4 regions of the Streptomyces sp. NPDC087428 genome follow, and region 4 is predicted to be linked to each of the others. Evidence: riboswitches for the same ligand, from Rfam matches in the RefSeq annotation. Region 4 holds a riboswitch; each other region holds the start of a gene.
The links. A riboswitch is a leader RNA that binds a small molecule or an ion and turns the genes downstream of it on or off. The one in region 4 is predicted to bind thiamine pyrophosphate.

Region 1: it holds a riboswitch for thiamine pyrophosphate, as region 4 does, so the genes downstream of both, thiC (phosphomethylpyrimidine synthase ThiC) here and ACIO3R_RS11765 (purine-cytosine permease family protein) in region 4, are expected to answer to the same signal.
Region 2: it holds a riboswitch for thiamine pyrophosphate, as region 4 does, so the genes downstream of both, thiO (glycine oxidase ThiO) here and ACIO3R_RS11765 (purine-cytosine permease family protein) in region 4, are expected to answer to the same signal.
Region 3: it holds a riboswitch for thiamine pyrophosphate, as region 4 does, so the genes downstream of both, ACIO3R_RS29605 (thiamine ABC transporter substrate binding subunit) here and ACIO3R_RS11765 (purine-cytosine permease family protein) in region 4, are expected to answer to the same signal.

Annotation. Positions count from the first base shown of each region.
Region 1 is NZ_JBIUXR010000010.1:358,172-365,719, forward strand. Features, by position in the region: gene ACIO3R_RS23250 (cupin domain-containing protein) at 1-180, shown strand, start outside; gene ACIO3R_RS23255 (DUF5326 family protein) at 318-533, shown strand; gene ACIO3R_RS23260 (IclR family transcriptional regulator) at 763-1,533, shown strand; gene ACIO3R_RS23265 (SsgA family sporulation/cell division regulator) at 1,635-2,072, shown strand; gene ACIO3R_RS23270 (YibE/F family protein) at 2,154-3,500, opposite strand; TPP riboswitch at 3,571-3,704, shown strand; gene thiC (phosphomethylpyrimidine synthase ThiC) at 3,697-5,511, shown strand; gene ACIO3R_RS23280 (hypothetical protein) at 5,574-6,398, opposite strand; gene ACIO3R_RS23285 (metallophosphoesterase) at 6,581-7,548, opposite strand, start outside.
Region 2 is NZ_JBIUXR010000002.1:367,983-375,530, forward strand. Features, by position in the region: gene thiE (thiamine phosphate synthase) at 1-69, opposite strand, end outside; gene ACIO3R_RS05395 (Rv2175c family DNA-binding protein) at 165-530, opposite strand; gene ACIO3R_RS05400 (peptide-N4-asparagine amidase) at 573-2,321, opposite strand; gene ACIO3R_RS05405 (NAD(P)/FAD-dependent oxidoreductase) at 2,440-3,624, opposite strand; TPP riboswitch at 3,816-3,928, shown strand; gene thiO (glycine oxidase ThiO) at 3,926-5,104, shown strand; gene thiS (sulfur carrier protein ThiS) at 5,101-5,325, shown strand; gene ACIO3R_RS05420 (thiazole synthase) at 5,328-6,122, shown strand; gene pknB (Stk1 family PASTA domain-containing Ser/Thr kinase) at 6,245-7,548, shown strand, end outside.
Region 3 is NZ_JBIUXR010000015.1:103,041-110,588, reverse strand. Features, by position in the region: gene pyrH (UMP kinase) at 1-398, shown strand, start outside; gene frr (ribosome recycling factor) at 567-1,124, shown strand; gene ACIO3R_RS29625 (phosphatidate cytidylyltransferase) at 1,124-2,209, shown strand; gene ACIO3R_RS29620 (hypothetical protein) at 2,281-2,808, opposite strand; gene ACIO3R_RS29615 (hypothetical protein) at 3,238-3,519, shown strand; gene rlmN (23S rRNA (adenine(2503)-C(2))-methyltransferase RlmN) at 3,592-4,698, shown strand; TPP riboswitch at 4,740-4,856, shown strand; gene ACIO3R_RS29605 (thiamine ABC transporter substrate binding subunit) at 4,939-6,042, shown strand; gene ACIO3R_RS29600 (ABC transporter permease) at 6,129-7,548, shown strand, end outside.
Region 4 is NZ_JBIUXR010000005.1:21,164-28,711, forward strand. Features, by position in the region: gene ACIO3R_RS11735 (aliphatic sulfonate ABC transporter substrate-binding protein) at 1-86, opposite strand, end outside; gene ACIO3R_RS11740 (ABC transporter ATP-binding protein) at 83-865, opposite strand; gene ACIO3R_RS11745 (ABC transporter permease) at 868-1,734, opposite strand; gene ACIO3R_RS11750 (sulfatase-like hydrolase/transferase) at 1,731-3,218, opposite strand; gene ACIO3R_RS11755 (ROK family transcriptional regulator) at 3,424-4,647, shown strand; gene ACIO3R_RS11760 (formylglycine-generating enzyme family protein) at 4,644-5,612, shown strand; TPP riboswitch at 5,659-5,753, shown strand; gene ACIO3R_RS11765 (purine-cytosine permease family protein) at 5,744-7,126, shown strand; gene ACIO3R_RS11770 (MFS transporter) at 7,158-7,548, opposite strand, start outside.

The DNA.
Region 1 (7,548 bases), on a different contig from region 4:
CACCAGCAGGACGAGGTCTACCTCGTCGTCAGCGGGCGCGCGTCGATCACCGTGGGCATGGAAACCACGCAGGTGGGCAGAGGAAGTGTCGTGTATGTACCTGCCGGCACGGCCCACAAGTTCCACCACATCACCGAGGACCTGCGGGTGATGGTGGTCTTCTCGCCGCCCGAGGGCTGAGGGGTCCGGGAGGCGGAGCCGTCTCTCGGGGATCCCTAGGGGTTCGATCAGGGGAGTTCAAGGGCTGCGAGGCCCCCGCCGGCCACCCCCGCACCTCTAGCATCGAAGCAGGAACTCACAGAGACGAGGTATGGACGATGGCCGTGCGGGAGATATTCGCGGGAATGCCCTGGTGGGTGAAGTGGATCGCGGTGCCCGTCATCGCGATCGTCGTGTTCGGTGGCCTGATCGCCAGCGTGGTCGGCTTCGTCGTCTGGCTGCTCTTCAAGGTCCTGATCTTCGTGGTCCTGGTCGGCGGGATCGTATTCCTCGTGCGGAAGTTCATGTCGTCCTCCTCGGGCGGCGGCTGGTAGCCGCGCGATCGGGAGACCGTTAGGCCAGCTGAGCTAAGCGGAAGACGAAACGACACCCCCTTCGGGCGCTGCCGATACAGTGAAATTCGCTGCCGCCGCCTGGGAGAGCACCGCCAGTCACCACCTGACCAGTGGTGGGCACGGCTTCCGGAGTCAGGCCTGCGGCAGACATGTGGGGGCGGCCTCCACAGGCGGGCTGACCGCCCGTCACCATGCCTGGGGGTGACCGTTGACCACGGCATCGAGTACCGCTGTGCCGACGTTGATCGGATCGGTGCAGCGGGCGCTGAAGCTGCTGGAGGCCGTGGGTGCCCATCGCGACGGGGCGCCGGCCAAACAGCTCGCGCGGGAGGCGGGGCTTCCGCTGCCCACCGCCTACCACCTGCTGCGCACCCTCACCCATGAGGGATATCTGCGCAGGGAGAACGGCGTCTTCCTCTTCGGTGCCGCCGCCGAGCGGCTGGTGAACGACGGCGCCCTGCAGAACCGTCGCAGCCGGATGACCCAGTCGCTGGGCCGCTGGCGGGACATCATCGGCGCCCCGGTGTACTGCGCCGTCTACCGCGACGGTGAGATCGAACTCGTCGCGGTCGCCGACACCCCGGCAGCGCCCGCGGTGGAGGAATGGGCCGCCTTCCAGGAGACCGGGCACGCCCACGCGATCGGCCAGTGCCTGCTGAGCCAGCTCGACGAGAAGGCCCGCGAGGACCACCTGGACCGGTATCCGGTGCGCCCGCTGACCCGCTACTCCGTGCGCGACCGCCCGGCGCTGGTTGAACGGCTGCGGTCGCTGGAGCGAATGGAACCTGTCGTCGAGCGACAGGAGTACGCCCTCGGGACGGTTTGCGCGGCCATCCCGATCACGGCTGGTTTCACGGCGGCGGCGATGGCCATTTCGGTACCTCTCGACCAGGAAGAACGGTTGCTCCCCGCAGTCGAACGGCTACGTGGCGAAGTGGCCAGCCTCTTGCGTTCGTTCGTGTTCTCTATCAGTATCTGAAAAATCACTCCTTGTGATCTGCTATCGCGTGCACCACGATGGCGTCAATAGGGCCACGGGGGATCATTCCTGGCCAGATTCATCTACTGCGGGGTTGAACGATGCGCGAGTCGGTTCAAGCTGAGGTCATGATGAGCTTCCTCGTCTCCGAGGAACTCTCTTTCCGTATCCCGGTGGAGCTCCGGTACGAAGTGTGCGATCCGTACGCGATCCGGATGACCTTCCATCTGCCCGGCGACGCCCCCGTCACCTGGGCTTTCGGCCGTGAGCTGCTGCTCGACGGCCTCAACAGCCCCAGTGGCGACGGCGACGTACACATCGGGCCGACCGAGCCCGAAGGGCTGTGCGATGTCCACATCCGGCTCCAGGTGGGGGCGGACCGCGCCCTGTTCAGGGCAGGTACGGCACCACTTGTGGCCTTTCTCGACAGGACGGACAAGCTCGTCCCCCTCGGGCAGGAGTGCACGCTGGGTGATTTCGAGGGCAATCTCGAAGAGGCATTGGGGCGAATTCTGGCCGAGGAACAGAACGCCGGCTGACGGGGATCGTCCCGCCAGCCCCGGGTGCCGGTCGAACAGCACACCTGCCGAACGGGTGAATCACTCTCCGTGAGCGACTGTTCAGGGCCTCGCCCGTCGGCGGCGTCCTCCGCCACTCCGTACGGGTGCCGAAGCCCCGGCTTCCGCGCCGACCCCCGTACGGTCCGCGGAGACGACCAGTGCCGCGAGCGCGGTGGTCACCGGCACCGAGGCGACCAGCCCGATCGAGCCGACCAGTGTGCGCACGATCTCCTCCGCCACCAGCTCGCTGTTGGCCACCGTTCCCATGCTGCTCTGGGCGATCGAGAACAGCAGCAGCAGCGGAAGCGCGGCGCCCGCATAGGCGAGCACCAGGGTGTTGACCACCGACGCGATGTGGTCCCGTCCGATCCTGATCCCTGCCCGGTAGAGCTGCTTCGCATTCATCGTGGGGTCCGCCTGGTGGAGTTCCCAGACCGCCGACGTCTGGGTGACCGTCACATCGTCGAGCACTCCCAGCGAACCGATGATGACGCCGGCCAGCAGCAGACCGCTCATGTCGATGTGCGGATACAGGCCGTGGATGAGGCCGGTGCTGTCGTCGGTGTTCCCGCTCAGGCTCGCCCAGCCGATGAAGAGCGAGCCGAGCAGCCCGATCAGCAGCAGTGAGATCAGGGTGCCGATGACGGCGACCGAGGTGCGGGCGGTCAGCCCGTGGCAGATGTAGAGGGCGATCAGCATGATGGCACTGGCCCCGACGACCGCCACGAGCAGCGGATTCGAGCCCTGCAGGATGGCCGGGAGGATGAACAGGGTCAGCACGGCGAACGACAGGGCGAGCGCCACCAGCGCCATGACCCCGCGCAGCCGGCCCACGACGACCACCGCCACGGCGAAGATCCCCGCCAGCAGCGCCATCGGGAACTTCCGGTTCACATCCGTCACGGAGTACTGGAGGTCATGGGGCGCGTCGGGGGCGTACGCGACCACCACCCCCTGACCCTCCCGCAGCTGTCGCGGTGCGTCGGGCTGGACGACCTCGATGAAGGTGCGCCCCTTGTCCTCGCCGCTCGTGACCTCGATCGTGGCCTTCGCGCAGAGTCCGGCCCCGTCGCCACCGGTGGCCGGGTCCCCCGTCGGCTGCGTGGTCTCGCCGCTGGTGGGAAGCTGGGCCGCGTTCACGTCCTTGCAGTCGACCCTGTCGATGTTCACCACCTTGGCCTGCTGGGTCTGCCGGTCGAACCCGACACCGGTGCGCTCGTGCGCCGGCGCACCACCGGGCCAGAGCACCACGAGACCGACGGCGACCGCGGCCGCGAACGGGATCAGCACGGCGGCGATCACCTTGCGCAGGTGCTTGGACACGGGGGCGGCGGGGCCGTGGCTGTGGCTGTGCGAGTGGGTGTGCTGATGGCCCGGCTGTTCGGGAACGGTATGAGGGGACGTCACCGGCCGATCATCGCAAGAAGAACAGGGCCCTCTGTTCAGCACACCCGCGAGGGCGTTAGCGTGGTGGCACCTTTGCACACGCGGGAGCTCGGAGCACCGGGCTGAGAGGGCGCTGATCTCCGTACGTCCGTACGGGACACGCTGCGCCGACCGCCGAACCTGTTACCGGGTAATGCCGGCGTAGGGAGTAGGTCTCATGACCACAGCGGACGCACGCACGCCTGCCTCCAATCAGAGCGACGAGGCCGGGAAGTCCATCGGCTGGCACAAGGGATACGTCCAGGGTTCGCGCCCGGACCTCCGGGTGCCGGTCCGTCAGGTGCACCTCACCAACGGCAAGGACGTGGCGCTGTACGACACGTCGGGGCCGTACACCGATCCCGCCATCGACACCGATGTCCGCCGCGGGCTCGCGCCTCTGCGGGAGAACTGGATCATCGCCCGGGGCGACACAGAGGAGTACGCCGGCCGGGCCGCCCGGCCCGAGGACGACGGGCTCAAGCACACCTCACCGCGGACGGGGTCTCCCCTGCCCGAGCGAAGCCGAGAGCTCGGGGAGGGACTGCGCAATCTGGACGCCGTCTTCCCCGGCCGTCCCCGCCGGCCGCGGCGCAGCCGGGACGGCCGCCCGGTGACCCAGCTCGGGTACGCCCGCCGGGGGGAGATCACCCCGGAGATGGAGTACGTGGCGATCCGGGAGAACGTCGAGCCCGAGGTGGTGCGCGAGGAGATCGCCGCGGGCCGGGCCGTGCTACCGGCCAACGTCAACCACCCGGAGATCGAGCCGATGATCATCGGCAAGCGGTTCCTGGTGAAGGTGAACGCCAACATCGGCAACTCCGCGGTGACGTCCTCCATCGAGGAGGAGGTGGACAAGATGACCTGGGCGACCAAGTGGGGCGCCGACACGGTCATGGACCTTTCCACCGGCCGCAACATCCACACCACCCGTGAGTGGGTTCTGCGCAACTCCCCGGTGCCGATCGGCACCGTGCCCCTCTACCAGGCCCTCGAAAAGGTCGACGGCAGGGCGGAGGAGCTGACCTGGGAGATGTACAAGGACACCGTCATCGAGCAGGCCGAGCAGGGCGTCGACTACATGACGGTCCACGCCGGCGTGCGCCTGCCGTACGTTCCGCTGACGGCCCGACGCAAGACCGGCATCGTCTCCCGGGGCGGCTCGATCATGGCCGCGTGGTGCCTCGCGCACCACAAGGAGTCGTTCCTGTACGAGCACTTCGAGGAGCTCTGCGAGATTCTCGCCTCGTACGACGTGACGTACTCGCTGGGCGACGGGCTGCGCCCCGGATCGATCGCGGACGCCAACGACGAGGCGCAGTTCGCCGAACTGCGCACGCTCGGCGAACTGAACACGGTCGCCAAGCGGTTCGGCGTCCAGACGATGATCGAGGGCCCGGGGCATGTCCCGATGCACAGGATCAAGGAGAACATCGACCTCCAGCAGGAGATCTGCGAGGAGGCGCCGTTCTACACGCTCGGCCCGCTGACCACCGACGTCGCGCCGGCGTACGACCACATCACCTCGGGTATCGGCGCCGCGATGATCGCCTGGTGGGGGACGGCGATGCTCTGTTACGTGACGCCCAAGGAGCACCTCGGCCTGCCCAACCGGGACGATGTGAAGACCGGGGTCATCACCTACCGGATCGCGGCCCATGCGGCGGACCTCGCCAAGGGGCACCCGGGGGCGCAGGAGTGGGACGACGCGCTGTCGGACGCCCGGTTCGAGTTCCGGTGGGAGGACCAGTTCAATCTGGCGCTCGATCCGGACACGGCACGGGAGTTCCACGACGAGACGCTGCCGGCCGAGCCGGCGAAGACGGCGCACTTCTGTTCGATGTGCGGTCCGAAGTTCTGCTCGATGAAGATCTCGCACGACATCCGGCGTGAGCACGGCGGTTCGCAGTCGGAGATCGAGGCGGGCATGGCGGAGAAGTCCAAGGAGTTCGCGGCCGCGGGCAACCGGGTCTACCTGCCGATCGCGGACTGAGGCACGGCGCCTCGTACCGGCGGGCTCGCGCCGGTACGACGCGCCCCGCGCCCCCCGACCCGTCAGTCCATCTCGTGTTCGGGGCCGCCGAAGTCGGGGCTGGAGAAGTCCGGGCTGGTGAAGGTCGGCCGGGGCGCGGCCGCCGGGCCGTCGTCCGGGCTGGAGAAGTCCGGCCTGCTGTAGCCGATCTTCGGGATGCGGTTGGCCGAGGGGTACGGGGTGCGGGCGGCGGGGGCGGCGCCGGGGTCGGCGAGCGCGTCCCGCAGGAACGGCAGGATGCCCCGTTCCAGCAGCGCGTGCCGCCAGGCCTCCCGGGCACGGGCCACGTCCTCCGGCAGTTCCTCGCCCGGGTCGTCGGCGGCCAGGGAGGTGGAGCCGTTCCGCAGGGCGGTGATGAGGAGGCCGATGGCGGCGATCAGGATGGCGGCCGCGGTGAGCGCCGCGAAGAACCAGCCCGCGCCGACCATGGTCCCCGCGAAGGACGGTGGCGGGCTCAGCATCTTCAGGATGTAGCCGACCAGCAGGAAGATCACCGCGGCCGTGCCGGCGAGCACCGGGGCCAGCACGGTGACGACGGCTCCTATGCCGGCGCCCGACCGGTCGGGATCGTCGGCGCCGGTTCCCCGGACGGCGTCCCGGTCGGTGTCGGCGGCCGTGGCGCGCAGCTCCTCGCGGGCCTTCACATAGTGCTCGTACTCGGTGGCGGCCGTGGCGGTGATGAGGGCGGTGGCGGCCATCGCCATGGTGCGCAGCTGGACCGGGTTGAGCTGTTCGCCGACTGCGGCCAGATCTGGTCGTTCATGGGCGTGACGCAGCGCGTCGTCGAGGATCCGCTCGTACTCGGGGCGGTCCTCGGTCAGCAGGTGCGGAGCGCTGTTCATGTGCATCCCCCGATGCTCCGTAGGGCCTGAATGCCCGATTCGACCGGGCAGTTTGGCGGAAACGGAGGAGAGCCTGCTACTGGTACGCCGATGGTAGAGCGCCCACGGCACAGGGTGACAGGGGGTTTCCGGAAATAGGCCCAGCGGTCGGCATGGTCAGGTCGTTCATGCGTCTTCCCCGAAGACCGTCAGTCATGCAGGGGGAGTTGGACGACCAGTAGCTTTCCGGCCATGGTCACTCCGCCGTCCATGGCGATGGCGAGCCCGTCCGCGTACACGTGGGGGCCGTCGATCAGCGGGTTCGCGCTGTCCTCGCCGTCCTCGGAGCCGACCTCGCCGAGCAGATACGGAATGGGGCTGTGACCATGGACGACGCGTCGGCCGCCGTAGGCCGCCATCAGCTGCTGGACGGCCTGCGGGCCCGACTCGTCGCGGAAGGCGAAGCGCTTGGTGAGCTTGCGGAAGAGGTCCCAGCACTCATCGGCGTCGTTCCGCGTCAGAATGGCGTGCACCGTGTCGTTGACGTCCTCGATGGTGGTTCCGTAGTCGAGGTAGGCCGTCGTGTCCGAGTGCATCAGCAGGTGCCCGTCCTCCTCGACGACCGCGTCGAGCCGGGACATCCACTGGAGGTGGACGTCCTGGAGCCGCTCCATGTCGGTCTTCTGGCCGCCGTTGAGCAGCCAGGCGGCCTGGAAGGTGGCGGTGCCCGCGCCGGAGTTCACCGGGGTGTCGCCGAACCGCTTGGCGCCGAGGAGCAGCAGCTCGTGGTTGCCCATCAGGGCCTTGCAGTAGCCGCCCGCGGCCGCGGCCTCCGCGGACAGCCGCATCACGAGGTCGATGACGCCGATGCCGTCGGGGCCCCGGTCGGTGAAGTCGCCGAGGAACCAGATCCGCGCGTTGCCCGCGGACCAGTTGCCTTCGGCGTCGATCAGGCCCTGTTCGGCGAGGGCGGCGTGGAGTTCGTCCAGGTAGCCGTGGACGTCGCCGACCACGTACAGGGGGCCGAGCTCCGGATCCTGGGCGGGCCGCGGTTCGGGCACGGCCCGCACCTGGACGGTGGTGTCGCGGGTGATCACCGGAAGGTCGCGCTCTGTGGGGGTGTACCCCACCGGCGGCTCACCTTCCGGGAAGGCGTTCCCCGGGTGCGGAGCCGCAG
Region 2 (7,548 bases), on a different contig from region 4:
CTGGCGCCTGCGGGCGTCCGTGCACAGGTAGAGCCGGGCGTCGGACAGCGGCGTGCGAGGCGTGGGCATGGCGAAGTTCCCCCGGAGAGCTATGACGTGCGGTAGGCGGTGCGGAGATGGTGCGGGCCGCACCGTGCGGCCCGCACCACCCGTACGGCTGTCGGTCAGACGGCGAGCGCCTGGGCGCGGCGCTTCACCTCCGTGCCGCGATTCTCACTCAGCGCCTGCGCGGGCGTGCCCGGCAGGCTCGGGTCGGGAGTGAAGAGCCATTCCAGCATCTCCTCGTCGGAGTAGCCGTCGTCCCTCAGGAGCGTCAGGGTCCCCGAAAGGCCCTTGACCACCTTGTCGCCGTCGATGAAGGCGGCAGGCACCTGGAGTGCCCGGTTCTCACCACGTCGTACGGCGATCAGCTGGCCCTCCTTGACCAGCTGCCGCACACGCGTCACCTCGATATCGAACAATTCGGCGATATCGGGCAGGTGGAGCCAGGCAGGGACGAGAGCATCGATCTTTGCGTCAATCTCGGTCACGGGACAAGCCTGCCATCCCGGACCGACAGTCGATACCCGGACTCAGCCCTTCAGGGCCTCGCGGGCCACGTCGGCGACGCGGCAGTGGCGCTGCCGGTCGGCCGTGACCCAGCCGTGAGCGGTCGTCAGGGAGCGCGAGTAGCAGGCCCCGGTGTCCGTGGTGCCCCGGTACTTCTCGGTGGAGGCCCCGTCGGCCGACCGGACGGCACCCGCGGTGCGGACGATGCTGCCGGTCGAGTCCACGGTGTCGTCGGTGACCGCGTCCGTGTGCCATCCGGATGCGGAGCCCCTCCGGGACGTGTCGACGATCACGCGGCGCTGGGTGACGGCCGCCCTCATGTCGTAGTTGTTGTAGTTGCCGTACAGCGGGATGTCCAGGTCCACGTCGATGGGGTAGGACCAGGTGCCGCGCAGCGCTTCCGTGCGGCCGCGGGCCTTGGTCGTCACCGTGGTGGAGCCGTGGTCGCGCTGGTGCATCACCTGGTGGCTGCCGGTGGCGGAGACGTTGTCCGTGTTGGTGTACGCGAACTTCTGCTCGACGGTGGTGGTGACCCGGCCCCTGGAGGTCTCGACGTACCCCGAGATCCTCCAGGAGCGGCCGGTCGACACGGAGACGTCGGTGGAGCCGTTCGCACCCGGGGTCCGGACGGTCTTCACGTCCGGGGTGTGGCTGAGGGTGTTGGTGGTCACCCCGCCGCTCGTGCGGGCCTTGTGGGCGTCGGTACCGAGGAAGAGCGAACCGTCGATGGTCCAGCCGTCGGCCGCGCCGTACGGGGTGATGCCGATGGCGTGCGGCCGGCCGTCGGCCAGCAGGCCCGCGAAGGGGGTGAGGTCGATGTCGTACGCCTCGGTACCGAACTGGTCGATGGCCGGGATCGGGCGCCACAGCGTCGGCACGATGCCGCCGGAGTACACGACGGGGTACGGCTGGGCGAGGCCCGCGGCCCGCCCGTCCACCGTGACCTGCACCTCGCGGTAGGGGCCGCCGCCGCAGAGGTAGTCGGGGGCGGTCGCCGCCAGGTCGTCGGGGACCGCGTCGAACCACTGCTCGTCGCAGCCGCCGCCGCGGGCGTAGACCTCCAGGCGCGCGTCGGTCAGATTGCGCGGGAAGGTGACGTCGGTGCTGGTGGAGCCGCCCTTGGCGACACTCATCCAGGGCGCGCCGCCGGAGCGGGTGTCACCGAGGGGGACGACGCGGTCGGCCGTGGCGGCGGCCGGGTGGCGCTTGTCGGCCCGGTAGTACGTGATCTTCAGCTTGATCCTGTACACGCCGGTGTACGTCTCGTTGACAACGTTGCCGAGTTCGAGCTGGAGCTTCTGCGGATCCTTGAGGAGCGGCGCGAAGTCGGTGATGTCCTTGGCGACGTGCCAGCTGATGCCGTCGTCGTCGGGCTCGGCGGTGCTGGTGCGGAAGACCTCCGCGCCGCCGATGAAGACCGCGGCGAGGCGGTCGTACTGGCGCCCCTTCACGCTGCCCGACCAGTCGAGGACGACCTTGTTCCACGGGCCCTCGCACTTCTTGGGCGGGGTGAGCGTGGTCGTGTACGGGGGCCCGCCGAGGGTGTTGCCGAAGTCGTGGTCGACGGCCGTCACCGAGCAGTGCCCGGTATCCGGACGGGAGACCGGCGGAGTCGCGTCGACCGGGTCCTGGTAGGCGACGGCCGGGTTGGAACCGGGCGCGGGGGCGGTGTCCGCCTGGGCCGGGGCGGCGAGGGCGCCTCCGACGAGGGCGACCGACGCCGAGGCCATGGAGATTCCACGCAGCGCGCGGGACCATCTGTGCCGAAACATGCGCATCCTTCGAAGAGTGTGAAAAATGATCACTTCAAAAGATGTACAGTGCACCAATCTCCGCCCTGCCCCAAGGGCCTGTCCACATATCGGACGTCAACGTCCGCTGCGCGCACCGCTACTGACGGGCCGCCGACTTCAGCGGTACGGAGACGTCACCGGCCCGCTCCGGATCGAGCCGCGCCCCGGCCTCGATGAGCCTGCGCCCCTGGATCAGGTCGCGCGGGCGGCCGACGGCGAGCACGGCGACCAGGACGTCGTCGCGCAGCCAGCACACCGACCAGGCGGGACCGGCCGGATCACCGCGCCACAGCAGGGTGTCCGCCCCTTCGTGGTGACCCGCGTACTGGACGAACCGGCCGAACTGCTCTGACCAGAAATACGGCACGGGGTCATAGGCGGGCGGCTCCGCCCCGTCCCCGCCGGCCGTGCCGATGATCTGGGCGGCCGCGGTCCGGGGCCCCTGGAGGGCGTTGTCCCAGTGGTGGACCAGCAGACGCGCCCCGTAGCGCGCGGAGGGGAACGAGGCGCAGTCGCCGACGGCGTACACATCGGGCAGCGAGGTGCGCAGCGCCGCGTCGGCGGTCACCGATCCGTCGGGCCCGAGCCCGATGCCGGAGCCGGCCAGCCAGCCGGTGGCGGGTCGTGCGCCGATCCCGACGACGACCGCGTCGGCCGGGAGCGTGCGGCCGTCCGCCAGGACCACGCTGCCGGGCTCGACGCGGGCCACCCGCGCCCCGGTGAGGAGTCCGGCGCCTCTCTCCGCGTACCAGGCGGCCATCGGGGCGGCGACCTCGGCGGGCAGGGCGCCCGCGAGGGGGCGTTCCGCGGCCTCGACGACGGTGACCTCGCAGCCCGCGGCGCGGGCCGCGGTGGCGAACTCGGCACCGATCCAGCCCGCGCCGACGACCACGACGGTGTGCCGCGCCTCCAGGACGGGCCGCAGCCGCGCCGCGTCGTCCAGGGTGCGCAGCAGATGGACGCCCGGCACGCCCTCTGAACCGGGCAGCACGACGGGTTCGGCGCCGGTGGCGATGACCAGGACGTCGTAGGGGACGGGCCCCGCGGAGGTGTCCAGCTCATGGTCGCCGGCGCGCAGGCCGGTGACCTCGCAGCCCAGCCGCAACGCGATGCCCAGTGCCTCGAAGTCGATGTCGAAGGCGGATTCCTCGGCCTTGCCGAGCAGCACCGCCTTGGACAGTGGTGGGCGGTCGTAGGGCTGATGGGGTTCGGCACCGATCAGGGTGACGGCGCCGGTGAAGCCCTGCTCCCGCAGGGCCACCGCCGTCTGCACGCCCGCCATGCCCGCGCCGACGACGACCACCCGTCGCCCCGCCCGCTCCGACTGCCGCTCCGGCCGCTCTGCCCGCTGCTGCTCGTTCACCCGTCCACCTTAATCAACTGACGACCCGTCAGGAAAGTGGTCCGCGGTCGCGCTCGCACCCACCGCCCTCCCGGGACCCGCCACGAGCCGGGGTCTAGGGTGACCCACGGAGAAACACTCGCGGGAGCCCGGACGCACCGGGCTGAGAGGGAGGCTGGACGGCCTCCGACCGTACGAACCTGATCCGGGTCATGCCGGCGAAGGGAGGGGCTGGATGCCCATGCGCACCCACCGCGCGAGCGGGTCCGACGTCCTCGTCATCGGGGGCGGCATCATCGGCCTGGTGACCGCCTGGCGGTCCGCGCAGCGCGGTCTGGCCACCGCGGTCGCCGATCCCGGCCCCGGCGGCGGGGCCGCCCGGGTCGCGGCCGGGATGCTGGCCGCCGTCACCGAACTGCACTACGGCGAAGAGATGCTGCTGGGTCTCAACCTCGCCTCCGCCGCGCGCTATCCGGCGTTCGCGGCCGAGCTGGAGGCGGCGAGCGGACAGGACATCGGCTACCGCGCCTGCGGCACCCTGGCCGTCGCGCTGGACACCGACGACCGTGCCCATCTGCGCGAGCTGCACGCGTTGCAGCGCCGGTCCGGGCTGGAGTCCGAGTGGCTCACCGGCCGCGAGTGCCGGCGCCTGGAGCCGATGCTCGCGCCGGGCGTACGCGGCGGACTCCGGGTCGACGGCGACCACCAGGTCGACCCGCGCCGGCTGGCCGCCGCGCTGCTGACGGCGTGCGAGCGGGCCGGGGTCGTCTTCCACCGCCACCGGGCCGAACGGCTCTCGGTGGCACGGGACCGGGCCACCGGGGCCGTACTGGCCGACGGTTCGGAGCCGGTGGCCGATCAGGTGGTGCTCGCCGCGGGCAGCCTCAGCGGCCGGCTCGCGGGGGTGCCCGACGACGTCCTGCCGCCCGTCCGCCCGGTCAAGGGCCAGGTGCTGCGGCTGACCGTACCCACCGCGTACGCCCCCTTCCTCAGCCGCACCGTGCGGGCCGTGGTCCGGGGCAGTCACGTCTACCTCGTGCCGCGCGAGAACGGCGAGCTGGTGATCGGCGCCACCAGCGAGGAGATGGGCTGGGACACCACCGTCACGGCGGGCGGGGTGTACGAGCTGCTGCGCGACGCCCACGAGCTGGTGCCCGGCATCACCGAGCTGCCGCTCACCGAGACCCTGGCCGGTCTGCGCCCCGCCTCACCCGACAACGCCCCGCTGCTCGGCCGCACCGCACTGCCCGGCCTCCACCTCGCCACCGGGCACCACCGCAACGGGGTGCTGCTCACTCCGGTCACCGGCGACGCCATGGCGCAGCTGCTGGCCGACGGCGAGCTCCCCGAGGTGGCCCGCCCCTTCTCCCCCGGCCGTTTCGCGGCCGCCACCCCCGTACGACAGGAGCAGCCCGCATGACCGTGCCCGTCCCCCTCTCCGTGTCCGTGTCCGTGAACGGCGAGACCGTCGCCGTCGCAGCGGGCACCACGCTGGACGCCCTCGTCGCGACCCTGACCGAGGCGCCCTCGGGTGTCGCGGCCGCGCTGAACGAGACCGTCGTGCCGCGCGGCCAGTGGTCCGCCGCGGCGCTCGCCGACGGCGACCGGGTCGAGGTCCTGACCGCGGTCCAGGGAGGCTGACCGTGTCCGACGATCTGTTCACTCTCGGGGACACCGTCCTCGGCTCCCGGCTGATCATGGGAACGGGCGGGGCGCCCAGCCTCGATGTGCTGGAACGCTCACTGATCGCCTCCGGCACCGAGCTGACCACCGTCGCGATGCGCCGCCTCGACCCGACCGTGCGGGGCTCCGTGCTCTCCGTACTGGAGCGGCTCTCCATCCGCGTCCTGCCGAACACCGCGGGCTGCTTCACGGCGGGCGAGGCCGTGCTCACCGCCCGGCTGGCCCGCGAGGCGCTCGGCACCGACTGGGTCAAGCTGGAGGTGGTCGCCGACGAGCGGACCCTGCTGCCCGACCCGATCGAGCTGCTGGACGCCGCCGAGATCCTGGTCGACGACGGTTTCACCGTGCTGCCGTACACCAATGACGATCCGGTGCTGGCCCGCCGGCTCCAGGACGTGGGGTGCGCGGCGGTCATGCCGCTCGGCTCCCCCATCGGCTCGGGGCTGGGCATCCGCAATCCGCACAACTTCCAGCTGATCGTCGAGCAGGCCCGGGTCCCGGTGATCCTGGACGCGGGTGCCGGGACGGCCTCGGACGCGGCGCTCGCCATGGAGCTGGGGTGCGCGGCTGTGATGCTCGCCTCAGCGGTGACCCGGGCCCAGGAACCCGAGCTGATGGCCGCCGCGATGCGTCACGCGGTGGAGGGCGGGCGGCTGGCGTACCGCGCGGGGCGGATTCCGCGCCGGCACTTCGCCGAGGCGTCGTCGCCGGTGGCGGGGCGTGCGGCGCTGGACCCGGAACGCCCCGCTTTCTGACGCCGGACACCGCGGCTCCGGGAGCGGTGGGCAGCGTGTCCCTGTCACGGCCCGGCTGCGGTACCGGTCCGGAATCGTCCCGGCCCGTCAGTCGTGTCCGCGCCGGCTCGTAGACTCGCTGCGTGGATACGACCCTCCAGGACCCTCTCGTCGGGCAGCTGCTCGACGGCCGCTACCGCGTCGATGCCCGCATCGCCGTGGGCGGCATGGCCACGGTCTACCGGGCCATGGACACCCGGCTCGACCGGGTGCTCGCCCTCAAGGTGATGCACCCGGCGCTCGCGACCGACGCCTCCTTCGTCGAGCGCTTCATCCGCGAGGCCAAGTCGGTGGCGGGGCTCGCGCACCCCAATGTGGTCGGGGTCTTCGACCAGGGGGCCCAGGGGCAGTACGTGTACCTGGCGATGGAGTACGTCGCGGGCTGCACGCTGCGCGACGTGCTGCGCGAGCGCGGCGCACTCCAGCCGCGGGCCGCGCTGGACATCCTGGAGCCGGTGCTCGCCGCGCTCGGCGCCGCGCACCGGGCGGGCTTCGTGCACCGTGACATGAAGCCGGAGAACGTACTCATAGGCGACGACGGCCGGGTCAAGGTCGCCGACTTCGGCCTGGTACGGGCCGTAGGCACGGTCACCAACACCACCGGTTCCGTCCTGGGCACCGTCTCCTACCTCGCCCCCGAGCAGATCGAGCGCGGCACCGCGGACACCCGCGCCGATGTGTACGCGTGCGGGGTGGTGCTGTACGAGATGCTCACCGGCACCAAGCCGCACACCGGGGACTCCCCCGCCCAGGTCATCTACCAGCATCTGAACGAGGACGTCCCGGCCCCATCCGCCCTCGTCCCCGGGCTCGCACCCGAGCTCGACGAGCTGGTCGCGAGCGCCGCCGCGCGTGACCCCGAGGTCCGGCCGTTCGACGCGGTGGCCCTGCTCGCCGAGTCCCGCCGGGCCCGCGCCGGCCTCAGCGACGCCCAGCTGGACGCCGTTCCGCCGCAGGCCCTGGCCGAGGTGCGCGACGCCGCGGAGGACCGCACGAGCGTGATTCCGCGGGTGCTGCCGCCCGGCCAGGGAACCGCCCACCACACGAGCCGGCTGGAGATGCCCCCGCCGCTGCCGCCGGAGCCGCCGGTCCGGCGGACCGGGCCCCTCGGCGGGCCGCGGCGCGGCATCGTCGCGGCGGTCGTCGCCGTGCTGCTGGTCCTGGGGATCGGCGGCGGCGTCTGGTACATCAACTCCGGACAGTTCACCCACGTCCCCTCGGTGCTCGGCCGGAGCGAGCAGGCGGCCAAGGGCCGGCTGTCGGACGCCGGCCTCGAAGTGAAGGGCGTCGAGCGCGCCTACAGCGACACCGTCGGCCGCGGCAAGGTGATCGGCAGCGACCCGAAGCCGGCCGCCAGGATCCGGGGCAACGGCTCGGTGACACTCGT
Region 3 (7,548 bases), on a different contig from region 4:
CGTACATCCCGCTGCGCGCCGTACGGCACCTGGAGAAGGGCCGCGTCGTCATCTTCGGCGCCGGTATGGGCATGCCGTACTTCTCCACCGACACCACCGCGGCCCAGCGCGCCCTGGAGATCGACGCCGAGGCGCTGCTGATGGGCAAGAACGGTGTGGACGGGGTCTACGACTCCGACCCGAAGACCAACCCCGGAGCGGTGAAGTTCGACGCGCTGGAGTACAGCGAGGTGCTCGCCCGCGACCTCAAGGTCGCCGACGCCACCGCCATCACGCTCTGCCGTGACAACCAGCTGCCGATCCTCGTCTTCGAGCTGACGACGGCGGGCAATATCGCCCGCGCCGTCAAGGGTGAGAAGATCGGTTCGCTCGTGAGCGACCAGAGCACCCGGGCCTGAGAACCGGGGGACCGAACCGGGGCGACCCGGTGAGTTCCCGGGGCCCGCGGTAGGGGCCCGAAGGATGGACAACGGCCTGCCGGTCGGACACCGTGCAGGTGAGGACGCGACGCAGGACCCGCCGGGCCCGAGCACGCCGGGCCCACTCAAGACACGCAGGAGCACGTGGTGATCGAAGAAACCCTCCTCGAGGCCGAGGAGAAGATGGAGAAGGCCGTCGTGGTCGCGAAAGAGGACTTCGCCGCGATCCGCACCGGCCGTGCGCACCCGGCGATGTTCAACAAGATCGTCGCCGACTACTACGGCGCGCTGACCCCGATCAACCAGCTGGCCTCGTTCTCGGTGCCCGAGCCCCGCATGGCCGTCGTGACGCCGTTCGACAAGACGGCGCTGCGCAACATCGAGCAGGCCATCCGCGACTCCGACCTCGGGGTCAACCCGAGCAACGACGGCAATATCATCCGGGTGAACTTCCCCGACCTCACCGAAGAGCGCCGTCGCGACTACATCAAGGTCGCGAAGACCAAGGCCGAGGACTCCAAGATCTCGATCCGCGCGGTCCGCCGCAAGGCCAAGGAGATCCTCGACAAGCTGGTCAAGGACAAGGAGTCCGGCGAGGACGAGGTACGTCGCGCCGAGAAGGAGCTCGACGACACCACCGCGAAGTACGTCGCGCAGGTGGACGAGCTGCTGAAGCACAAGGAAGCCGAGCTGCTCGAAGTCTGATGAACGACTCTTCCTGGGGCGCCCCGCAGGGCGTCGGCCACGGGGCCGCTCCCGAGATGCGGGCCGCTCCGGCGGGTCCTGCATACGATGTGCATAACGCCCAGCAGACTCGGCCCATGCCCATCGTGCCGGACGTTCCCGACGCAGGTAGAGACGCTGACGACCGTGATGACCGGGACCAGGGGGCCGCACGCCTGAGCGGCGGCCCCTTGTTCCGCGACGAGAAGCCGCAGGAGCCCATGTCCACCGCGCCGCCACCCCCGCAGAAGAAACGTGCGGGCCGTGATCTCGGAGCCGCCATAGGGGTCGGCGTCGGGCTGGGTGCCGTCGTCGTCGCCTCGCTCTTCATCGTCAAGGCCGTCTTCGTCGGTGTGATCGCGGTCGCCGTCGTCGTGGGCCTCTGGGAGCTCACCTCCCGGCTGGAGGAGCGCAAGGGCATCAAGGCGCCGCTCGTTCCCCTCGCGGTCGGTGGCGCGGCGATGGTCGTTGCCGGTTACGCGCGAGGCGCCGAGGGCGCCTGGGCCGCCATGGCGCTGACCGCTCTCGCGGTACTCGTCTGGCGGATGACCCAACCGCCGGAGGGCTACCTCAAGGACGTCACGGCCGGCGTTTTCGCCGCGTTCTACGTACCGTTCCTGGCCACCTTCGTCGCCATGCTCCTGACCGCGGCCGACGGGCCGCAGCGGGTGCTGACCTTCCTGCTGCTGACCGTGGTCAGCGATACCGGCGCGTACGCCGTCGGCTGGCGGTTCGGCAAGCACAAGCTCGCACCGCGGATCAGCCCCGGGAAGACCCGCGAGGGCCTCTTCGGAGCCGTGGCCTTCGCGATGGTTGCCGGTGCGCTGTGCATGGAGTTCCTGATCGACGACGGCGCCTGGTGGCAGGGCCTGCTGCTCGGCCTCGCGGTCGCCGCCAGCGCCACCCTCGGTGACCTGGGCGAGTCCATGATCAAGCGGGACCTCGGGATCAAGGACATGGGCACGCTGCTGCCCGGCCACGGCGGCATCATGGACCGGCTGGACTCCCTGTTGCCGACCGCCCCGGTGGTCTGGCTGCTGATGGTCCTGTTCGTCGGCTCCGGCTGAGCGTCCGTACGCGTCACCACGAGTGGGGCCCACCGTCCATGGACGGTGGGCCCCACTCGTGTCCGGTGAGGTCAGCCGCGTTCCCGCAGGGCCGAGCGCATGTGCTGATACCGCTCGATCGCCCGCTTGCGTATCCACACGAGCCAGCAGCTGAACACGATCACGCCCACGCCGAAGACCAGGGGCAGGGCCGGTGAGCCGGTGGTGACCCCGAGGACCAGCATGCCCACCGCGGTCAGGCCCATGAAGCCCAGCCAGTAGGGCAGCCACCGGCTGCCCCGCTCCATCTTCCCGAGCTGGTCCTCGACCAGCCGGCGCATGACCGCCCGCTCCTCGGGATCCTCCGGCACCTCGCGGTGCCGGATCCTGCGGCCGAGGTCGATGAGCGTGTCGGGCCGCGCGCCGGTCGCACGGCTGGTCCTGCGGCGTTGGTACGCCACGACCCCGATGACCACCGCGGTGTAGACGAGACTCCGGACCGCCCATAACGCCGGATGATCGTCCCGGCGGAACACGGCTTCGAGGCCCAGCCCCAGCACGAAGAGCACCAGGGCGTGTGCGGCCAGGCTGCGGCTGAACCAGTGCTTCACGGTGTGCACAACTGATACCTCCTGCTGGGTCGGTGGGCTGTCCTGTCACTCCGGGTACCCCGTCCGGCCCGGCTCAGGGGTGCTGCGCCGCCCCCACCGGTGTGGGGCGGGGCCACTGCCAGGTGTCCGGGACGCTGGAGGAACGGAAGCGGAGCCGCAGGGAAGGGGCATCATGGCCGGCGCGCGTTCGATCGAGCCCGGAGCTGTGGAGGCGTCCGCGCCACAGCGTGTTTGGTACACCTCGTGCGGCTCGAACACCCGTCTCGGCCGGCTCGCCTCCTGCATCGAGGGCGGCCGGCGCCGGGGCGGGCCTTCTGCGACCCGTAACAGGAGGAGCGGGTCTTCGCCCGCGCTCATCTCGTCTCGGCGTCACAGTTCGCGGACTTCGCCGCTGAGGAGATGTACAGGAGCCCCGGCGAAGATCTTGATCTCGGTCCGGTGCTCAGGTCAGGCGTCGCGCGGCTGGGGAGCGGGCGGTACGAGACGCTGGTGTGCGCCGGACAGCTGGACGGACTGCCCGTCCCCACGTTCACGGCCCCCCGGCGGGCCGACGAAGTGACCCCGGTGCCTCCCTCCAGGGCGTACGTGCTCCTCCTCGCCGCCGGCCTGCTCGATGCGGGTGCTTGGGACGTGGACACCGTGGCGGCCTGCATCGCCTCCTCGCGCGGAGCCGTCGGCCACTGGCCGGACCGGGCGATCCGGGCCCTCGTCGCGGAGTGACCCCTACCCTCAGCGGGCCGGGCAGCACGATGACCGATCGCACCCCGGCGTGTCTGCGACACTGGATGAACCATGCCTAAGCCCGGAGAACTCACTTTCGTCGCGCCCCGCGGAGCCAAGAGGCCGCCGCGGCACCTCGCCGACCTCACGCCCGCCGAGCGCAAGGAAGCCGTCGCCGCGACCGGCGAGAAGCCCTTCCGCGCCCAGCAGCTCTCGCAGCACTACTTCGCGCGGTACGCGCACGACCCGTCGGAGTGGAACAACATTCCGGCCGCGTCGCGCGAGAAGCTCGCCGAGGCGCTCTTCCCGGACCTGATGTCCGTGGTCCGGCACATCAGCTGCGACGACGACACCACCCGCAAGACGCTGTGGAAGCTGCACGACGGGACGCTGGTCGAGTCCGTCCTGATGCGCTACCCCGAGCGCGTCACGATGTGCATCTCCTCACAGGCGGGATGCGGGATGAACTGCCCGTTCTGCGCCACCGGGCAGGCCGGTCTCGACCGCAACCTCTCCACGGCGGAGATCGTCCACCAGATCGTGGACGGCATGCGCGCCCTGCGCGACGGCGAGGTCCCGGGGGGGCCGGCGCGGCTCTCCAACATCGTCTTCATGGGCATGGGCGAGCCGCTCGCCAACTACAAGCGGGTGGTCGGGGCCATCCGCCGGCTCACCGACCCCGAGCCCGACGGGCTGGGGCTGTCGCAGCGCGGGATCACCGTCTCGACCGTCGGCCTGGTGCCGGCGATGCTGCGCTTCGCCGACGAGGGCTTCAAGTGCCGTCTCGCCGTCTCGCTGCACGCCCCGGACGACGAGCTGCGCGACACCCTCGTACCGGTGAACACCCGCTGGAAGGTGCGCGAGGTGCTGGACGCGGCCTGGGAGTACGCGGAGAAGTCCGGACGCCGTATCTCCATCGAGTACGCGCTGATCCGTGACATCAACGACCAGGCCTGGCGGGGGGACCGGCTGGGCCGGCTCCTCAAGGGCAAGCGGGTGCACGTCAACCTGATCCCGCTGAACCCGACGCCCGGCTCGAAGTGGACCGCCTCGCGGCCCGAGGACGAGAAGGCGTTCGTCGAGGCCATCGCCGCCCACGGGGTGCCGGTGACCGTCCGGGACACCCGGGGCCAGGAGATCGACGGCGCCTGCGGGCAGCTGGCGGCATCCGAGCGCTGAGGCCGAAACCGGCCGTGTAGCCTGGGCGTGAATTCAACTTCATATTCCGACAGGGGAGCGCCACAGCGCTGAGAGTGCGGCACCAAGGACAGGTTGGCCGCAGACCCTCTGAACCTCGCCCGGGTCATTCCGGGTAGGAAGTTCGGACCTTACTCAAGCTGTTGCGCCCTGCCCGCTTCCGGTTCCGATCCGGTGCGGGCAGGGCCGCGTCTCTTCCTGGTCACCCCCAGGAGGAATCACATGAGCACCACCAAGAAGATCGCGGTGTCGGCCGTCGCCGCCGCGATCGGCGCGACCGCGCTCGCCGGCTGCGGCAGCTCCGACGACTCGTCGTCCGGCTCCGCCGGCACCAAGGGCACCGGCTCCAAGACCGTCACCCTCGTCAGCCACGACTCCTTCAACGCGTCCAAGGACGTGCTGAAGGAGTTCACCCGGGAGACCGGTTACACGGTCAAGGTGCTGAAGAGCGGGGACGCGGGCGCCGCCCTCAACCAGGAGATCCTGACCAAGGGATCGCCGCGCGGTGACGTGTTCTTCGGCGTCGACAACACCCTGCTGTCGCGCGCCCTCGACAACGGCCTCTTCACGCCGTACGCGGCCAAGGGCCTCGACCAGGTCGCGTCCGACGTCCAGCTGGATGCCGGAAAGCACCGGGTCACCCCGGTCGACACCGGCGACATCTGCGTCAACTACGACAAGAAGTACTTCGCCGACAAGAAGCTCGCGCCGCCGAAGTCCTTCGACGACCTGGCGAAGCCCGCGTACAAGAACCTCCTCGTCACCGAGAACGCCGCGACGTCCTCGCCCGGTCTCGGCTTCCTCCTCGGCACCGTCGCGGCCTACGGCGAGGACGGCTACCAGGACTACTGGAAGAAGCTGAAGAACAACGGCGTCAAGGTCGTCGACGGCTGGGAGCAGGCGTACAACGAGGAGTTCTCCGGCTCCGCGGGTGGCAGGAAGGCCAAGGCCGACCGGCCGCTCGTCGTCAGTTACGCCTCCAGCCCGCCCGTCGAGGTGCTGTACGCGGACCCGCAGCCCAAGTCGGCCCCGACCGGGGTCGCCACCGGGACGTGCTTCCGGCAGATCGAGTTCGCCGGTCTGCTCGACGGCGCGAAGAACGAGGCGGGCGGCAAGGCCCTGCTGGACTTCCTGATCGGAAAGAAGTTCCAGGAGGACATGCCGCTCAACATGTTCGTCAGCCCGGTCAACAAGGGCGCGAAGCTGCCGGAACTCTTCACGGAGTTCGGGGCCACCGCGGACAAGCCGGCGACCGTCGCCCCGGACACCATCGCCAAGAACCGTGAGCAGTGGGTCCAGTCATGGTCCTCGCTCGTAGTGAAGTAGCGAGGACTCCCGTACGCGGACCGGGCGCGCGCGGGAAGGCCGCACGTACCCGGTCACGGCGCGGGAGCGCGGTGCGGCTCGGTCTGATGGCCGTGCCCGTCGCCTTCTTCGCGGTGTTCTTCGCCTACCCCGTCGCGGCGATCGTCGGGCGGGGGCTCAAGGCCGACGGCGTCTGGCAGTTCGGCCGGTTCGGAGAGGTGCTGAGCCGGCCGGACATCCTGGACGTCCTCTGGTTCACCCTCTGGCAGGCGCTCGCCTCGACCGCGCTGACCCTGCTGATCGCACTGCCGGGCGCCTATGTGTTCGCCCGGTTCGACTTCCCGGGCAAGCAACTGCTGCGGGCGATCGTCACGGTGCCGTTCGTCCTGCCGACCGTCGTCGTGGGCACCGCGTTCCTCGCGTTGCTGGGGCGCGGCGGCTTCCTCGACGGACTGTGGGGCGTACGGCTCGACACCACGGTGTGGGCGATCCTGCTGGCCCATGTCTTCTTCAACTACGCGGTCGTCGTGCGCACCGTCGGCGGACTGTGGTCGCAGCTCGACCCGCGCCAGGAGGAGGCCGCCCGCGTCCTCGGCGCCGGACGGTTCGCCGCCTGGCGGCGTGTCACCCTTCCGGCGCTCGCCCCCGCCGTGGCCGCCGCGGCGCTGATGGTCTTCCTCTTCACCTTCACCTCCTTCGGCGTCGTCCAGATCCTCGGCGGCCCCGGATTCTCCACGCTGGAGGTGGAGATCTACCGCCAGACCGCACAGCTGCTCGCGCTGCCCACCGCCGCCGTGCTGACGCTCGTGCAGTTCGCCGCGGTCGGCGCCATCCTCGCCCTGCACGCCTGGACCGTACGGCGCAGGGAGACCGCGCTGAAGCTCGTCGACCCGGCGCAGACTGCCCGCAGGCCGAGCGGCGCGGGTCAGTGGGCGCTGCTCGGAGGCGTCCTGCTGACCGTGCTGGTCCTGATCCTGCTGCCGCTCGGCGTACTGGTGGAGCGCTCGCTCGACGTGTCCGGCGGCCACGGCCTCGACTACTACCGCGCGCTGGCATCGGCGGATGCGAACAGCGGTACGTTCCTGGTCGCGCCGCTGGAGGCGATCGGGAACTCGCTGCGGTACGCGCTGGTCGCGACCGTCATCGCGCTGATCGTCGGGGGCCTGGCCGCAGCGGCTCTGACCAGGCGGGGGGGCCGGCTGGTCAGGGGTTTCGACGCCCTGCTGATGCTGCCCCTCGGGGTCTCCGCCGTCACCGTCGGCTTCGGGTTCCTGATCACCCTGGACAAGCCGCCGCTCGATCTGCGGACCTCCTGGATCCTGGTGCCACTCGCCCAGGCCCTGGTCGGGGTGCCGTTCGTCGTACGGACCATGCTGCCGGTCCTGCGGGCGGTGGACGGGCGGCTGCGCGAGGCGGCCGCGGTGCTCGGCGCCTCGCCGCTGCGGGCCTGGCGCGAGGTGGATCTGCCGCTGGTGCGCCGGGCACTGCTGGTCGCGGCGGGCTTCGCGTTCGCCGTGTCGCTCGGCG
Region 4 (7,548 bases):
CCCCCGCAGCCGGTGGCGACGGAGACGAGCGACAGGGCCAGGAACAGGCCGGCCGTACGGCGGCCGAGGGCACGGATCGACTTCATGACACCATTCCTTCGAGGGGGGCCGGCTGGTGGTGGACGGCGTGCCACACCTGGGCACGCAGTTCGGCGAACTCGGGCGACAACCGCTGTTCCTCGGTACGCGGATAGGGCAGCGTGACCGGGATGACCGTGTGGACACGGCCGGGGCGGGCCGCCATGACGACGACGCGGTTGGCGAGGAAGACCGCCTCGTCGACGTCGTGGGTGATGAACATGACGGTGCGCCGGTCACGGCCCCAGGTGTCGAGCAGTGACTCCTGCATCCGGACCCGGGTGAGGGAGTCCAGGGCGCCGAAGGGTTCGTCCATGAGGAGCACCTTCGGGTCCACGGCGTAGGCGCGGGCAATGGCGCAGCGCTGCTTCATGCCTCCGGAGAGGGTCTTGGGCAGGGAGTCCGCGAAGTCGGTGAGGCCGACGAGTTCGATGACCTCGCGGGCCCGGCGCCGGCGCTCCGCCTTCCCGACGCCCGCGACCTTGAGTCCGTACTCGACGTTGCCGGCGACCGTCATCCAGGGAAAGAGCGCGTACTGCTGGAAGATGACGCCCCGTTCGGGGGCGGGGCCGCGGACGGGGGTGCCGTCCACGGTCACTTCCCCGCCGGTGGCGTCGAGGAGTCCGGCGGCGATGTTCATCAGGGTGCTCTTGCCGCAGCCGGAGGGGCCTACGACGGTGACGAACTCTCCGTCGTCGATGTCGAGGCTGACCCGGTCCAGGGCCAGGAATTCGCCGTCCTTGACGGCGAAGTCCCGGGTGACGTCACGGAAGTTGATGGTGGGCATGGTTACCGCCGTTCCTGCCAGTGGGTGAGCCTGCGCTCGGCGAGGAGCAGCAGCCGGTCCATGGCGAGGCCGATCGAGCCGATCGCGATGAGCTGGACGAAGATGGTCGGCAGGTCGTAGTAGAGCCCTGCCTGCTGCATCCGGAAGCCCAGTCCGCCCTGGGCCGCGATGAGTTCGGCGGCGACGACGGTCGCCCAGGACGCGCCGAGCCCGATCCGCATGCCGACCAGGATGAACGGGGTGGAGGCGGGCACGACGACGCCGAGGAAGACCTGCGGATCGCGGGCGCCGAGCACCCGGGCGGCGTTGACGAGGGTGACGTCCACGGCGACGACGCCCTGGAAGGTGGAGACGACGGACGACAGGAACGAGGCCAGGAAGATCACGAAGATCTTCGGGGTCTCGTCGATGCCCATCAGGACGATGGCGAGCGGGATGATCGCGAGGGGCGGCACCATCCGGAAGAACTGCAGCCACGGTTCGATCAGCCTGCGGACGACCGGGTACCAGCCCATGAGGAAGCCGACCGGAATCGCCAGGGCGACGCCGAGGACGTAGCCGATGAGGACGCGCTTCAGGCTGGCGCCCGCGTCGGTGAAGAGGGTTCCGTCGGCGATGAGTTCACCCGCGCGGCGGGCCACCGCAAGGGGTCCGGGGAAGCCCTCGATGCCGCTGTTGGCGAGGATCACCCAGGCGAGCAGGCCCAGCGCGGCGGATGCCAGGCCGAGCAGTACGGCGGTGAGCCGGCCGGTCCCGCGCGCCTTCCTCCCCGGGGTCCGCGGGCCCTTCGTGATGGCCGGGCGGGTGGTGCGCTCCGGGTCCGGGTGCCCGGTCCGCTGTTCCGCGGGGGCTTCGGACGGTGTCTTCATGCCACTTCCTCCGCGACTCCGTCGACGTCCGCCGCCCGGTCGCCGCCGATGTCGGCCATGTAGCTCATCCAGGTGTAGGCCGGGTCGCCGCGGCGCAGCAGTTCGCGGTAGAGCCGCACGGTGAGGTCGCGCCGGACCCCGGCGTAGGCGGGCGCCTCGTACACGTTGTGCAGTTCGTGCGGGTCGGTCTCCAGGTCGTACAGCTCGTGCACGCTCTCCGGGTTGTGGACCAGCTTGTGGCGCCGGTCGCGGAGCATGCGCTGCGAGTACGGGAAGTGGTGGCCGTGGAATTCGGCGACGATCTCGTCGCGGGTGTCCCCGGCCCCGGCGCCGTGCAGCAGCGGCAGCAGGCTGGTGCCGTCGCACAGGGCGGGCACGGGTGCTCCGGCGAGTTCGAGGATGGTCGGGTTGAGGTCGATGAGACTGGCGAAGTCGTCGCTGACCTGAGCGGGGGCGCCGGGGACACGGACGATGCCGGGGATGTTGTAGATGTCCTCGTACATCGCCGGGCCCTTGTCGTTGAGCCGGTGCGCGCCGGTGAACTCGCCGTGGTCGGCGGTGAAGACGACCGTCGTGTCGTCCCACAGGCCGTGTCCCTTGAGCGCCTCTATGAGCCGTCCGGCCTGGTGGTCGATCATCGTGACGTAGCCCCAGTAGACGGCGATCAGTTTGCGCCAGGCGGCGGCGTCGAATCCGTCGGACGACCAGTACGCGCTGTACTGGCGCTGCACCTCGGGCTTCCCGGCGAAGGTCTCGGCCATCGAGGCGGGCAGCGGGACGTCGGCGGGGTCGTACAGGTCGTAGTAGTGGTCGGGGATCAGGTACGGCAGATGCGGGCCGTACCAGTGGCAGGACAGCATGAACGGCGTGCCGTTCGCCTTCCACTCACCGGCGTAGCGGTCCAGCAGGCCGAGCGTGCGGTCGGTGAGGAAGGCCTCGATGGTGGCCTCGGCGGGCTGCTGGAGCCGGCCCGCGATGAGGTGCCCGCGGCCCGTGCCGTTGGCGGCGGTCCCGAAGACGGGTTCGCGTACCGAGAAGGGCGGGAAGCCGTTGTCCTCCAGCCACTTCTCGTACGAGGGGTGGTGCACGGGGTTGAGGGCGCCGGGCAGGTGCTCGCCGTCCAGGCCGTAGAACTCGGGGCCGCGCTCGCGGCCGATGTGCCACTTGCCGACATGGCCCACCGCGTAGCCCTGGTCCATCAACTGGCCCCAGAGCGTGGGGCTGTCGTCGGACAGCTCGTCCTTGCTCCCGCCGTTGCGCTCGGGGTTGTTCAGCATCCCGTGGCGGAACGGGTGGAGACCGGTGGCCAGCGAGGCGCGGGCCGGGGTGCAGATCGCGGTCGGGGTGTAGAAGCGGTCGAAGCGGGTCCCCCCGGCCGCCAGGGCGTCGAGGGCGGGGGTGTCGACGAGCGGGTTGCCGTAACAGCCCAGGGTGTCGACCCGGTGCTGGTCGGTCATCAGGAACAGGACGTTGCGCGGAGCCACTCGGGCCGCCCTTTCGAAAGGTCGCTCACTGTGCTGCGGGACCCGGCCGATGCCCGGTCCGGTGGTGCTTCGGCGCGTGCCGGAGCAGCCGAATGACCGGAACTGTAGGGACGCCGACTTTTTTACGTCAACCCTTGGGAATAAACATTGTGTGAATTCGTCCCGCGCATTGACAGAAACACCTTGACCGATCGACCATGCGTCCATGACGGAACGCACCGATGCCCTGCAACGCCTGCGCAGGGCCAATGAAGCCGCCGTACTCGGTGAACTGCGCAGGTCGGGCGCGCTGAGCCGCGGCGAGCTGAAGGAGCGGGTCGGGCTCTCCCGTACCACCCTGTTCGCGATCGTGTCCGATCTGCTGGAGCGCAAGGCCGTCATCGAACAGCCGGCCCCCGATCCGGAGCAGCCGCGCGGCCGCGGCAGGCCGGCCCTGGAGATCTCCCTCAACTCCCGCGGGGCCGAGCTGATCGGCATCGACCTCCAGCGCCACCGGATCCATGTGGTCGTGGCCAACTGCGCCCATGAGATCGTCGGCCGCTCCAGCGCCCCCGTACCGGCGGAGAGCGGCGCCGCCGAACGGGCCGCGCAGGCGATCCGCGCCGTCGAGGACCTGGTGCGGCGCGAGAACATCAGCCTCGCGCCCGTCGAGGGCATCGGCCTCGGTCTCCCCGGCTTCGTGCAGAACCCGGCCTCCGGCGACCCGCGCACGATGACGCCGTTCGCCGGCCACGTCGCCGCCGAGCTGGGCAGGCACTTCGACGCCCCCGTGCTCACGGACAACAACTCCCGGCTCGCCGCACTCGCCGAGGTGACCTGGGGCGCCGCCCGCGGATTCGACAACGCTGTCTATCTGCGCTGGTCACAAGGGGTCGGTGGCGGACTCGTCGTCAACGGCGCACTGGTGCACGGCGCCCATGGCGCGGCCGGCGAGATCGGCCACACCAGCTGCGATCCCGAGGGCAAGCCCTGCCACTGCGGTGGCCGAGGCTGTCTGGAGGGGCTCATCTCCGTCCCCGCCCTGCTCGCCGCCTGCGCCGACCGCGGGGTCACCGCCCGCGACGCCGCGGAGCTGATCGCCCTCGCCGCCGAGGGCCAGCCGGACGCCGCCGACGTGGTCCGGACCGCGGCCGTCCTCGCGGGCCGGGTCCTCGCCGCCCTCGCCGCACAGGTCGACCCCGAGTGCATCGTCGTCTACGGCGAACCGGCGGCCCTGGACGGCCTCGTCCTCACCCCCATCCGGGAGCAGCTCGCCGCGCTCTCCCTGCCCTCCGCCCCCCGCACCATCGAGGTGCGCGGCTCCACCCTCGGCGGTGAGGCGGCCGCGCTCGGCGGCGTCGCCCTGCTGCTGCGCACCACCGGCCAGGATCTGGCGGAACTGCTCGACCGGCCGGCACCCGGCGCGCCCGGCGGGGAGGCCGCCCGGTGAACGCCTGCTGCGGGCCCGCCCGCGAGAGTGCGCCGACGGCGACCGCCGCTCCCCCGGCGGAGTTCGCCGTGCCCGTACGCGGCACGGCCGAACTCCTGCGCGGCATGGTCGCCGTACCGGGCGGACCGTTCCTGATGGGCGGCGAGGACGAGGACGCGTTCCCGGACGACGGCGAGGGACCGGTACGTGAGGTCACGACCGGGCCGTTCCACATCGACGCGGCCTGCGTCAGCAACGCCCGGTTCGCCGTCTTCACCAAGGCCACCGGCTACCGCACCGAGGCCGAACTGATCGGCTGGTCCTACGTGTTCGGCGCCTTCGTGCCCCCGGCGGCCCGCCATGCCGTACTGCCCGGAACGGTACCCGGCGCCCCCTGGTGGCGTGCGGTGACCGGGGCGCACTGGCGGGCGCCGGAGGGACCGGGCACCTCGATCGGCGACCGCCGGGACCACCCGGTGGTCCACATGTCGTGGAACGACGCGACGGCCTACGCCCGATGGGCCGGCAAGCGGCTGCCCACCGAGGCCGAGTGGGAGAAGGCGGCCCGCGGCGGACTCGTCCGGGCGCGGTTCCCCTGGGGCGACGACCTCACCCCGAACGGCCGGCACCGCTGCAACATCTGGCAGGGCGACTTCCCGGTACGCAACACGCGCGAGGACGGCTACGCGGGCACCGCGCCCGTCAAGGCGTACGCCCCCAACGGCTTCGGCCTGTACAACGCCTCGGGCAACGTCTGGGAATGGTGCGCCGACCGCTTCAGCGCCGACTGGCACCGCGCGGACCGCCCCGAGACCCGCACCGACCCCGCCGGACCGCCGCACGGCGAGAACCGGGTGCTGCGCGGCGGCTCGTATCTCTGCCACCGCTCCTACTGCAACCGCTACCGGATCGCCGCCCGCACCTCCAACACCCCCGACAGCACGACGGGCCACGGCGGCTTCCGCTGCGCGCTCCAGGTGTACTGACCCCCGCATCGCGTCGCGATCCGCGCACCCGGCTATCCTGACCGCCGCACCGGACACGGGGTGCCCCGCACGAGGGCTGAGAACACACCCGTCGAACCTGAACCAGTTAGCACTGGCGGAGGGATGTCTTCATGTCATTGCCGTATGCCCGCGACCCGCGGCCCGCGTTCGACGGGCGGATGCCCAGCGCCCCCGGCGACCTGCGCGTCGAGGCGCACGGGATAGCCCCGGTTCCCGAGGACCGCCGCTACGGCGGGCCCGGCCGGCTGTTCACCGTCTGGTTCGCCCCCAACCTGACCATGACCGGCGTCTTCACCGGTACCGTCGGCATCGCGCTGGGCCTGGACTTCGCCACGGCGCTCACCGCCGTCGTGCTCGGCACACTCGTGGGCGCCGCGCCCACCGCGTATCTGGGGACCTGGGGCAGCCAGACCGGCGCCGGGCAACTCCCGCTCGCGCGGCTGGCGTTCGGCCGCGGTGTGGTACTGCCGGGCGCGCTCCAGTGGCTGTCGTCCATCGCCTGGGACGCGCTGATCGGCCTGTTCGGCGGGGAGGCGCTGGCCCAGTTGTGCGGCTGGCCGTTCTGGCTGGGGGTGCTGGTCATGATGGCCGCCCAGGGCGCGCTCGGCGTACTGGGGTACGAGGTGATCCACCGGCTCCAGACCGTGATGACCTTCGTCCTCGCGGCCGCCTTCGCGGTGCTCGCCGCCAGGCTCCTGCACGGCGTCCACCCGGCCGCCACCGGCTCGGTGCACGGCGCCGACCGGGCGGGCGCGTCCGTCCTGACCTGCGCCATCGCCCTGAGCCTGGCGCTGTCGTGGGCGCCGTACGCCAGTGACTTCAGCCGCTATCTGCCGCGCACCACGTCCCGGCCGCGCATGTTCTGGTGCACACTGCTCGGCATCAGCGGCTCGTTCGTGGCGGTCCAGACCCTCGGCCTGTGGGGCGCCGCCGTCTTCACCGACCAGACCGCACGCGGCATCGACACCCTGCTGGGCGGGGGCGCTCTCGGAGCGTTCGGGCTGCTCGCCGTGGCACTCGCCGCACTGTGCAGCAACGCCATGAACGACTACAGCGGATCGCTGGCCCTGCAGACCATGGGGGTCCGCCTGCCGCGCCCCGTCGCCGCGGCACTCGCCGCCGCGCTCGGATTCCCGCTCGTGCTGTGGATGCACGCGGCCGACACCACGGCCCGCTTCCAGAACGTGCTGCTTCTCGTCGGCTACTGGATCCCCGGGTTCGTCGCGATCGTGGGCGTCGACTGGCTCGTCCGGGCGAGAGCCCGCGGCGGCTCCCCCGTCGACCTGGCCGCCGAGAGCTCCCGGCGTCAGCCGTGGTGGCCGGCGGTCACCGCCTTCGCCGTCGCCTTCGCCGCGGCGGTGCCGTTCATGAGCACCGGCCTGTACGTGGGCCCGGTGGCGAAGGCGCTGCACGGGGCGGACCTCGCCTACGGGGTGGCGTTCCTCGCCGCCCTGGCCGTCTACGCCCCGCTACGGCTGCGCCGGCGCGGGTGACGGTCCCCGGCAGGCCGTGAGCCGCGCGGGGTCATGCCTTCGTGGTCGCCGTCTCGCCGTGGATGTAGCGGCCGCCTCGGAGCAGCGAGACGACCGCGGCCACCAGGCACGCCGCGACGGCGAAGTCGAAGGCGACGGAGAGGCCCCGCTCGAACGGTTCGGAGATCAGCGTCGGGAAGAACGCCCGTCCGGTGAGGTAGTCGGCGTGGCTGACGGGCAGATGCTCCAGTGTCTCCGGGCCGAGCAGGCTGCGGACGGGGTTGTATCCCAGGAGGGCCGCGAACAGCACGCCGACGGGCGGCAGGGCCGCGACGCGTGCCGCGTCGGCGGACGGCACGCCCTGCGCGGTGAGTCCGTGGGCGAGCGTGTCCGGCAGTGAACTCGCCAGCCCGGCGATCATCAGCGAGAAGAAGATGCCGATC